3 regions of the Pediococcus pentosaceus ATCC 25745 genome follow, and region 1 is predicted to be linked to each of the others. Evidence: a T-box and tRNA genes for the amino acid it is inferred to sense, from the RefSeq annotation. Region 1 holds a T-box; the other regions hold tRNA genes.
The links. A T-box is a leader RNA that pairs with one kind of tRNA and senses whether it is charged. The one in region 1 lies ahead of ileS (isoleucine--tRNA ligase), so its partner is inferred to be a tRNA-Ile.
Positions count from the first base shown of each region.

Region 2: it has a tRNA-Ile gene. The T-box ahead of ileS (isoleucine--tRNA ligase) is inferred to sense a tRNA for this amino acid. The anticodon was not compared.
Region 3: it has a tRNA-Ile gene. The T-box ahead of ileS (isoleucine--tRNA ligase) is inferred to sense a tRNA for this amino acid. The anticodon was not compared.

Region 1 is NC_008525.1:1,178,532-1,181,811, reverse strand. Features, by position in the region: gene PEPE_RS05710 (YlmH family RNA-binding protein) at 1-694, shown strand, start outside; gene PEPE_RS05705 (DivIVA domain-containing protein) at 718-1,449, shown strand; T-box leader at 1,445-1,659, shown strand; gene ileS (isoleucine--tRNA ligase) at 1,706-3,280, shown strand, end outside.
Region 2 is NC_008525.1:1,504,375-1,507,654, reverse strand. Features, by position in the region: rRNA gene PEPE_RS07480 (16S ribosomal RNA) at 1-1,248, shown strand, start outside; tRNA gene PEPE_RS07475 (tRNA-Ile) at 1,327-1,401, shown strand; tRNA gene PEPE_RS07470 (tRNA-Ala) at 1,407-1,479, shown strand; rRNA gene PEPE_RS07465 (23S ribosomal RNA) at 1,666-3,280, shown strand, end outside.
Region 3 is NC_008525.1:671,659-674,938, forward strand. Features, by position in the region: rRNA gene PEPE_RS03005 (16S ribosomal RNA) at 1-1,557, shown strand, start outside; tRNA gene PEPE_RS03010 (tRNA-Ile) at 1,636-1,710, shown strand; tRNA gene PEPE_RS03015 (tRNA-Ala) at 1,716-1,788, shown strand; rRNA gene PEPE_RS03020 (23S ribosomal RNA) at 1,975-3,280, shown strand, end outside.

The sequences.
Region 1 (3,280 bases):
TCGTCCAATTTTAACTAATTTTTTAAATCCCCGAGAACAACATATTCTCCAAACCCTAGTTAATCGATTTCCTGAACTAAAGGTTTATTTTAATGGAGGGTTTAGCGAGGCAGAAAATAAGCGAGCATTGATTACACCAGATTATTTTGTTCCTGCGGAAGATGATTTTTCTGTTAGAATCTTTGAAATTAATTATCCAATTAATTTTACAGATTTAGAACATCGTCAGATTTTAGGAACATTGGTTAATGCTGGTATTAAACGAAGTACTTTTGGTGATATAGTTCATCAAGCAGAACGCTGGCAATTTGCTGTCAATGGAGAATTAGAAAATTTCTTTTTAAATGAAATTGATCGAATTGGTAAAATAAAAGTTAAATTGATTCCTACTTCAACAAATGATATTTTAAAAGTTCAAGATGATTGGGAGCCTGTTAACCAGACTGTAGCATCTTTAAGAATGGATTCAATTATTTCAACAGGATTTTCGATCTCTCGTCATCGAGTGAAAGAACTGATTGAAAAACGTTTAGTTCAATTAAATTGGATGATTGATGAGAAAGCTGATACTTTAATTGCGTTAAATGATGTTATTTCAGTTCGAAAATATGGTAGGATAAAACTTGTTGATATTCTTGGAAAAACAAAAAAAGATAAACTTAAGATCCAGCTGGATATAATCAAAACTAGATAGTGAGTTATGGGGGTTTTATTAAAATGTCAATTGAACCACAAGATATACAACAAAAACAATTTTCAAATAAAATGCGAGGATACAATCCAGTCGAAGTTGATGAATTTTTAGACGAAGTTGCGTTTGAACAGCGTCGTCTTCATGATGAAATCGATACACTTCGTTCACAACTTAACGAGGCTAAAAGTCGAATTGATTATTTTGATGAGATGAAAGAATCCCTCAATAAGTCAATTATGGTGGCACAAGATGCAGCTGATAAAGTCAAAATCAGTTCAAAACGCGAAGCCGAATTTACTTCTAAAGAAGCCCAGAAAGAGGCTAAGTCAGTAATTGATGCGGCTCATAAGAAAGCTGATAGTTACATCGGTGAAGCGGCTGGTAAAGCTCAAAAGGTTGTAATTGCTACTGATGATTTGAAGAAGCAAGCTCGTAGTTTCCGTCAAAAATTTGAAGTTTTACTAGAGTCACAACTTCAAATGATTAAGGGACGCGACTGGGATAATCTGCTTAGTTCAGATGAACTACTCACCATTGGTGAAATTAAAGAAGCCATGCGTAATAGTGGTACGCTTGACAACTTCCAAGATGAGAGTGTACACTCAGAAGAAGTTGTCGAAGTTACTCCAGATACTCCAGCAGTTGAACCTGAAGTACAAGATGATCAACAAACCGTTGTAGTTTTCCCAGAAGACTACAATAATGAGAATGGTAATCCAACTAGTGAAGGATTCCATGTTAAACCAAAAGAATAAAACGTTAAAAAAGAAGAATCTTCAAAATGTAGCATCTTAGCGAGCTGACGACGGTGGGAGGTCAGTATGTAATTTGAAGGTTGATCACTTTTGAGTGCTAGATTGAAATTCAGTAAATCTAGTCGGTTGGCAACCGTTAAGTGCTACAAAGAGGAAGACCATTTAATGGTCTTTAAATTTGGGTGGTACCGCGAAGACTTCGTCCCTGTTAAGGGATGGAGTCTTTTTATTTTACTTGGAAAGGCGAGTGGTTTTAGTGCGAGTTAAAGATACATTAAACCTTGGAAAAACAAAATTTAAAATGCGTGGAAATCTTCCAGTTAATGAGCAAAAACGTGAAGATATCTGGGCTGAAAATAAAATTTATGAACAACGTCAAAAATTAAATGAAGGCAAACCATCCTTCGTTTTACATGATGGGCCTCCATATGCAAATGGAAATATTCATATGGGACATGCCATGAATAAGATTTCAAAAGATATTATTGTTCGTTACAAGTCAATGAGTGGTTTTAGAAGCCCGTTCGTTCCCGGCTGGGATACCCATGGACTTCCAATTGAACAACAGCTTACTAAGGAAGGCTATGACAGAAAAAAAATGTCTACAGCTGATTTTAGAAAGCTATGTCATGAATATGCGTTAAAACAGGTTGATAAACAACGTACTGATTTTAAACGTTTAGGTATTTCGGCTGAATGGGATCATCCATATTTGACACTTAATCCGGAATTTGAAGCACAAGAAATTAGAACATTTGGTCGAATGGCCGAGCTCGGATTAATTTATCGTGGTAAGAAGCCGGTATTCTGGTCATGGTCATCTGAATCAGCGATGGCCGAAGCAGAAGTAGAATATCATGATGTTACTTCACCATCTGCATTTTACGCAGAAAAAGTTAATGACGGAAAAGGCGTTCTTGATGAAAACACTTATTTTGTAGTTTGGACAACGACACCTTGGACAATCCCAGCTTCAGAAGGAATTACGATTGATGCTGGTTTTGATTATTCAGTTGTTCAACCAGCCGGTGAAGATCGTAAATTTGTGATTGCTACAGATCGTTTAAATTATGCTGCGGAACAATTTGGTTGGGAAGATGTTCAAACCCTTCAAGTTATCCGTGGCCGTGAATTAGACCGTATCAAGGCTATCCATCCATTTGATAACGATCGCGAACTAGTTGTTATGTTAGGTGATTTTGTTACTTTGGATTCTGGAACTGGGTTAGTTCATACTGCACCAGGTTTTGGTGAAGATGACTTCCGTGTAGGTAAGGAATATGGATTAGATATTTTTGTACCAGTAGATGATCGTGGCTACATGACAGCTGAAGCTGGACCAGATTTTGAAGGTGTCTTTTATGAAGATGCTAATGCAATTGCATTGGACAAATTAAAAGCTTCTAATGCTTTATTAAAACAAATGGACTATGTGCATAGTTATCCATTTGATTGGCGGACTAAGAAACCAATCATTTTCCGCGCAACGCCTCAATGGTTTGCATCTGTAGATAAGATTCGTGATCAGATTTTGGAAGCTATTGAAGATGTTGAATTTCTTCCTGACTGGGGTCAAAAGCGGCTTCACAATATGATTCGGGATCGTGGTGATTGGGTTATCTCTCGTCAACGTGTTTGGGGAGTTCCTTTGCCAATTTTCTATGCTGAAGATGGTACACCAATTCTTGAAAAAGAAACGATTAATCACGTTGCAGATTTATTCGAGAAGAATGGTTCGGATATTTGGTTCCAATGGGAAGCAAAGGATCTTCTTCCAGAAGGCTACTCCAACGAGCATTCACCAAATGGCGAGTTTACTAAAGAAAATGAT
Region 2 (3,280 bases), 330 kb from region 1:
TGAGAGGGTAATCGGCCACATTGGGACTGAGACACGGCCCAGACTCCTACGGGAGGCAGCAGTAGGGAATCTTCCACAATGGACGCAAGTCTGATGGAGCAACGCCGCGTGAGTGAAGAAGGGTTTCGGCTCGTAAAGCTCTGTTGTTAAAGAAGAACGTGGGTAAGAGTAACTGTTTACCCAGTGACGGTATTTAACCAGAAAGCCACGGCTAACTACGTGCCAGCAGCCGCGGTAATACGTAGGTGGCAAGCGTTATCCGGATTTATTGGGCGTAAAGCGAGCGCAGGCGGTCTTTTAAGTCTAATGTGAAAGCCTTCGGCTCAACCGAAGAAGTGCATTGGAAACTGGGAGACTTGAGTGCAGAAGAGGACAGTGGAACTCCATGTGTAGCGGTGAAATGCGTAGATATATGGAAGAACACCAGTGGCGAAGGCGGCTGTCTGGTCTGCAACTGACGCTGAGGCTCGAAAGCATGGGTAGCGAACAGGATTAGATACCCTGGTAGTCCATGCCGTAAACGATGATTACTAAGTGTTGGAGGGTTTCCGCCCTTCAGTGCTGCAGCTAACGCATTAAGTAATCCGCCTGGGGAGTACGACCGCAAGGTTGAAACTCAAAAGAATTGACGGGGGCCCGCACAAGCGGTGGAGCATGTGGTTTAATTCGAAGCTACGCGAAGAACCTTACCAGGTCTTGACATCTTCTGACAGTCTAAGAGATTAGAGGTTCCCTTCGGGGACAGAATGACAGGTGGTGCATGGTTGTCGTCAGCTCGTGTCGTGAGATGTTGGGTTAAGTCCCGCAACGAGCGCAACCCTTATTACTAGTTGCCAGCATTAAGTTGGGCACTCTAGTGAGACTGCCGGTGACAAACCGGAGGAAGGTGGGGACGACGTCAAATCATCATGCCCCTTATGACCTGGGCTACACACGTGCTACAATGGATGGTACAACGAGTCGCGAGACCGCGAGGTTAAGCTAATCTCTTAAAACCATTCTCAGTTCGGACTGTAGGCTGCAACTCGCCTACACGAAGTCGGAATCGCTAGTAATCGCGGATCAGCATGCCGCGGTGAATACGTTCCCGGGCCTTGTACACACCGCCCGTCACACCATGAGAGTTTGTAACACCCAAAGCCGGTGGGGTAACCTTTTAGGAGCTAGCCGTCTAAGGTGGGACAGATGATTAGGGTGAAGTCGTAACAAGGTAGCCGTAGGAGTACCTGCGGCTGGATCACCTCCTTTCTAAGGAATAAACGGAAACCCACACTATGTCAAAGTTTTGTTTAGTTTTGAGAGGTCTACTCTCAGAGCACGCGTATCGGGCCTATAGCTCAGCTGGTTTAGAGCGCACGCCTGATAAGCGTGAGGTCGATGGTTCGAGTCCATTTAGGCCCATACATGGGGAATTAGCTCAGCTGGGAGAGCGCCTGCCTTGCACGCAGGAGGTCAGCGGTTCGATCCCGCTATTCTCCATTAAACAACTAAGGTTGTTTATTCTTTTGTTCTTTGAAAACTGAATAATATCTATAATTTTCTAATTTTAATTGTTAATCATAATTAAACCGAGAGAAAACCGCGTAATTTAAAGAGTTATAAAACAAGATTAGTTCAAAGATTAATCGCTAAACTCAATTAATCACTTTACCGTAGGTAAAGATAGGTTAAGTTAGGAAGGGCGCATGGTGAATGCCTTGGTACTAGGAGCCGATGAAGGACGGGACTAACACCGATATGCCTCGGGGAGCTGTAAGTAAGCTTTGATCCGGGGATTTCCGAATGGGGCAACCCAATAGTTTTAATCGACTATTATCCGCATCTGAATACATAGGATGTGTGAAGGTAAACGTGGGGAACTGAAACATCTCAGTACCCGCAGGAACAGAAAGAAAATTCGATTCCCTGAGTAGCGGCGAGCGAAACGGGAAGAGCCCAAACCAGGAAGCTTGCTTCCTGGGGTTGTAGGACTGAACATTTGAGTTACCAAAGAACTTGATAGCTGAAGAATCTGGGAAGATTCGCCAGAGAGGGTGATAGCCCCGTAAGTTAAATCAAGTTCTCTCAGTTCAGGATCCTGAGTACGGCGGAGCACGTGAAATTCCGTCGGAATCCGGGAGGACCATCTCCCAAGGCTAAATACTACCTAGTGACCGATAGTGAACCAGTACCGTGAGGGAAAGGTGAAAAGCACCCCGGAAGGGGAGTGAAATAGTTCCTGAAACCATGTGCCTACAAGAAGTCAGAGCCCGTTAATGGGTGATGGCGTGCCTTTTGTAGAATGAACCGGCGAGTTACGTTCGTATGCCAGGTTAAGTTGAAGAGACGGAGCCGAAGCGAAAGCGAGTCTGAATAGGGCGATATAAGTATGCGGATGTAGACCCGAAACCAAGTGACCTACCCATGTCCAGGTTGAAGGTGCAGTAAAATGCACTGGAGGACCGAACTCGTGTACGTTGAAAAGTGCTGAGATGAGGTGTGGGTAGCGGTGAAATTCCAAACGAACTTGGAGATAGCTGGTTCTCTCCGAAATAGCTTTAGGGCTAGCCTCGGAATTAGGATCGTGGAGGTAGAGCCACTGTTTGGACTAGGGGCCCATCAAGGGTTACCGAATTCAGATAAACTCCGAATGCCATCGATTTATGTCCGGGAGTCAGACGGTGAGTGATAAGATCCATCGTCGAAAGGGGAACAGCCCAGACCACCAGTTAAGGTCCCTAAATATATGTTAAGTGGAAAAGGATGTGGAGTTGCATAGACAACTAGGATGTTGGCTCAGAAGCAGCCACCATTTAAAGAGTGCGTAATAGCTCACTAGTCGAGTGATTCTGCGCCGAAAATGTACCGGGGCTTAAACATATTACCGAGACTGTGGATGCCACCATTAGGTGGCGTGATAGGAGAGCGTTCTAAGGGCAATGAAGGCAGACCGTGAGGACTGTTGGAGCGCTTAGAAGTGAGAATGCCGGTATGAGTAGCGAAAGATAGGTGAGAATCCTATCCACCGTATGACTAAGGTTTCCTGGGGAAGGCTCGTCCTCCCAGGGTTAGTCGGGACCTAAGCCGAGGCCGAGAGGCGTAGGCGATGGATAACAGGTTGATATTCCTGTACTAGTTAAACTTGTTTGAACAATGGAGGGACGCAGTAGGCTAAGGAAAGCACCCAGCTGGAAAAGGGTGTCCAAGCAGTAAGTCTGAAGTAGAGTCAAATGCTTTACTTCTTAAGGACAAGCTGTGATGGGGAGCGAAATTTAAGTAGCGAAGTTCCTGACGTCACACT
Region 3 (3,280 bases), 510 kb from region 1:
GGCTCAGGATGAACGCTGGCGGCGTGCCTAATACATGCAAGTCGAACGAACTTCCGTTAATTGATTATGACGTACTTGTACTGATTGAGATTTTAACACGAAGTGAGTGGCGAACGGGTGAGTAACACGTGGGTAACCTGCCCAGAAGTAGGGGATAACACCTGGAAACAGATGCTAATACCGTATAACAGAGAAAACCGCATGGTTTTCTTTTAAAAGATGGCTCTGCTATCACTTCTGGATGGACCCGCGGCGTATTAGCTAGTTGGTGAGGTAAAGGCTCACCAAGGCAGTGATACGTAGCCGACCTGAGAGGGTAATCGGCCACATTGGGACTGAGACACGGCCCAGACTCCTACGGGAGGCAGCAGTAGGGAATCTTCCACAATGGACGCAAGTCTGATGGAGCAACGCCGCGTGAGTGAAGAAGGGTTTCGGCTCGTAAAGCTCTGTTGTTAAAGAAGAACGTGGGTAAGAGTAACTGTTTACCCAGTGACGGTATTTAACCAGAAAGCCACGGCTAACTACGTGCCAGCAGCCGCGGTAATACGTAGGTGGCAAGCGTTATCCGGATTTATTGGGCGTAAAGCGAGCGCAGGCGGTCTTTTAAGTCTAATGTGAAAGCCTTCGGCTCAACCGAAGAAGTGCATTGGAAACTGGGAGACTTGAGTGCAGAAGAGGACAGTGGAACTCCATGTGTAGCGGTGAAATGCGTAGATATATGGAAGAACACCAGTGGCGAAGGCGGCTGTCTGGTCTGCAACTGACGCTGAGGCTCGAAAGCATGGGTAGCGAACAGGATTAGATACCCTGGTAGTCCATGCCGTAAACGATGATTACTAAGTGTTGGAGGGTTTCCGCCCTTCAGTGCTGCAGCTAACGCATTAAGTAATCCGCCTGGGGAGTACGACCGCAAGGTTGAAACTCAAAAGAATTGACGGGGGCCCGCACAAGCGGTGGAGCATGTGGTTTAATTCGAAGCTACGCGAAGAACCTTACCAGGTCTTGACATCTTCTGACAGTCTAAGAGATTAGAGGTTCCCTTCGGGGACAGAATGACAGGTGGTGCATGGTTGTCGTCAGCTCGTGTCGTGAGATGTTGGGTTAAGTCCCGCAACGAGCGCAACCCTTATTACTAGTTGCCAGCATTAAGTTGGGCACTCTAGTGAGACTGCCGGTGACAAACCGGAGGAAGGTGGGGACGACGTCAAATCATCATGCCCCTTATGACCTGGGCTACACACGTGCTACAATGGATGGTACAACGAGTCGCGAGACCGCGAGGTTAAGCTAATCTCTTAAAACCATTCTCAGTTCGGACTGTAGGCTGCAACTCGCCTACACGAAGTCGGAATCGCTAGTAATCGCGGATCAGCATGCCGCGGTGAATACGTTCCCGGGCCTTGTACACACCGCCCGTCACACCATGAGAGTTTGTAACACCCAAAGCCGGTGGGGTAACCTTTTAGGAGCTAGCCGTCTAAGGTGGGACAGATGATTAGGGTGAAGTCGTAACAAGGTAGCCGTAGGAGAACCTGCGGCTGGATCACCTCCTTTCTAAGGAATAAACGGAAACCCACACTATGTCAAAGTTTTGTTTAGTTTTGAGAGGTCTACTCTCAGAGCACGCGTATCGGGCCTATAGCTCAGCTGGTTTAGAGCGCACGCCTGATAAGCGTGAGGTCGATGGTTCGAGTCCATTTAGGCCCATACATGGGGAATTAGCTCAGCTGGGAGAGCGCCTGCCTTGCACGCAGGAGGTCAGCGGTTCGATCCCGCTATTCTCCATTAAACAACTAAGGTTGTTTATTCTTTTGTTCTTTGAAAACTGAATAATATCTATAATTTTCTAATTTTAATTGTTAATCATAATTAAACCGAGAGAAAACCGCGTAATTTAAAGAGTTATAAAACAAGATTAGTTCAAAGATTAATCGCTAAACTCAATTAATCACTTTACCGTAGGTAAAGATAGGTTAAGTTAGGAAGGGCGCATGGTGAATGCCTTGGTACTAGGAGCCGATGAAGGACGGGACTAACACCGATATGCCTCGGGGAGCTGTAAGTAAGCTTTGATCCGGGGATTTCCGAATGGGGCAACCCAATAGTTTTAATCGACTATTATCCGCATCTGAATACATAGGATGTGTGAAGGTAAACGTGGGGAACTGAAACATCTCAGTACCCGCAGGAACAGAAAGAAAATTCGATTCCCTGAGTAGCGGCGAGCGAAACGGGAAGAGCCCAAACCAGGAAGCTTGCTTCCTGGGGTTGTAGGACTGAACATTTGAGTTACCAAAGAACTTGATAGCTGAAGAATCTGGGAAGATTCGCCAGAGAGGGTGATAGCCCCGTAAGTTAAATCAAATTCTCTCAGTTCAGGATCCTGAGTACGGCGGAGCACGTGAAATTCCGTCGGAATCCGGGAGGACCATCTCCCAAGGCTAAATACTACCTAGTGACCGATAGTGAACCAGTACCGTGAGGGAAAGGTGAAAAGCACCCCGGAAGGGGAGTGAAATAGTTCCTGAAACCATGTGCCTACAAGAAGTCAGAGCCCGTTAATGGGTGATGGCGTGCCTTTTGTAGAATGAACCGGCGAGTTACGTTCGTATGCCAGGTTAAGTTGAAGAGACGGAGCCGAAGCGAAAGCGAGTCTGAATAGGGCGATATAAGTATGCGGATGTAGACCCGAAACCAAGTGACCTACCCATGTCCAGGTTGAAGGTGCAGTAAAATGCACTGGAGGACCGAACTCGTGTACGTTGAAAAGTGCTGAGATGAGGTGTGGGTAGCGGTGAAATTCCAAACGAACTTGGAGATAGCTGGTTCTCTCCGAAATAGCTTTAGGGCTAGCCTCGGAATTAGGATCGTGGAGGTAGAGCCACTGTTTGGACTAGGGGCCCATCAAGGGTTACCGAATTCAGATAAACTCCGAATGCCATCGATTTATGTCCGGGAGTCAGACGGTGAGTGATAAGATCCATCGTCGAAAGGGGAACAGCCCAGACCACCAGTTAAGGTCCCTAAATATATGTTAAGTGGAAAAGGATGTGGAGTTGCATAGACAACTAGGATGTTGGCTCAGAAGCAGCCACCATTTAAAGAGTGCGTAATAGCTCACTAGTCGAGTGATTCTGCGCCGAAAATGTACCGGGGCTTAAACATATTACCGAGACTGTGGATGCCACCATTAGGTGGCGTGATAGGAGAGCGTTCTAAGGGCAATGAAGGCAGACCGTGAGGACTGTTGGAGCGCTTAGAAGTGAGAATGCCGGTA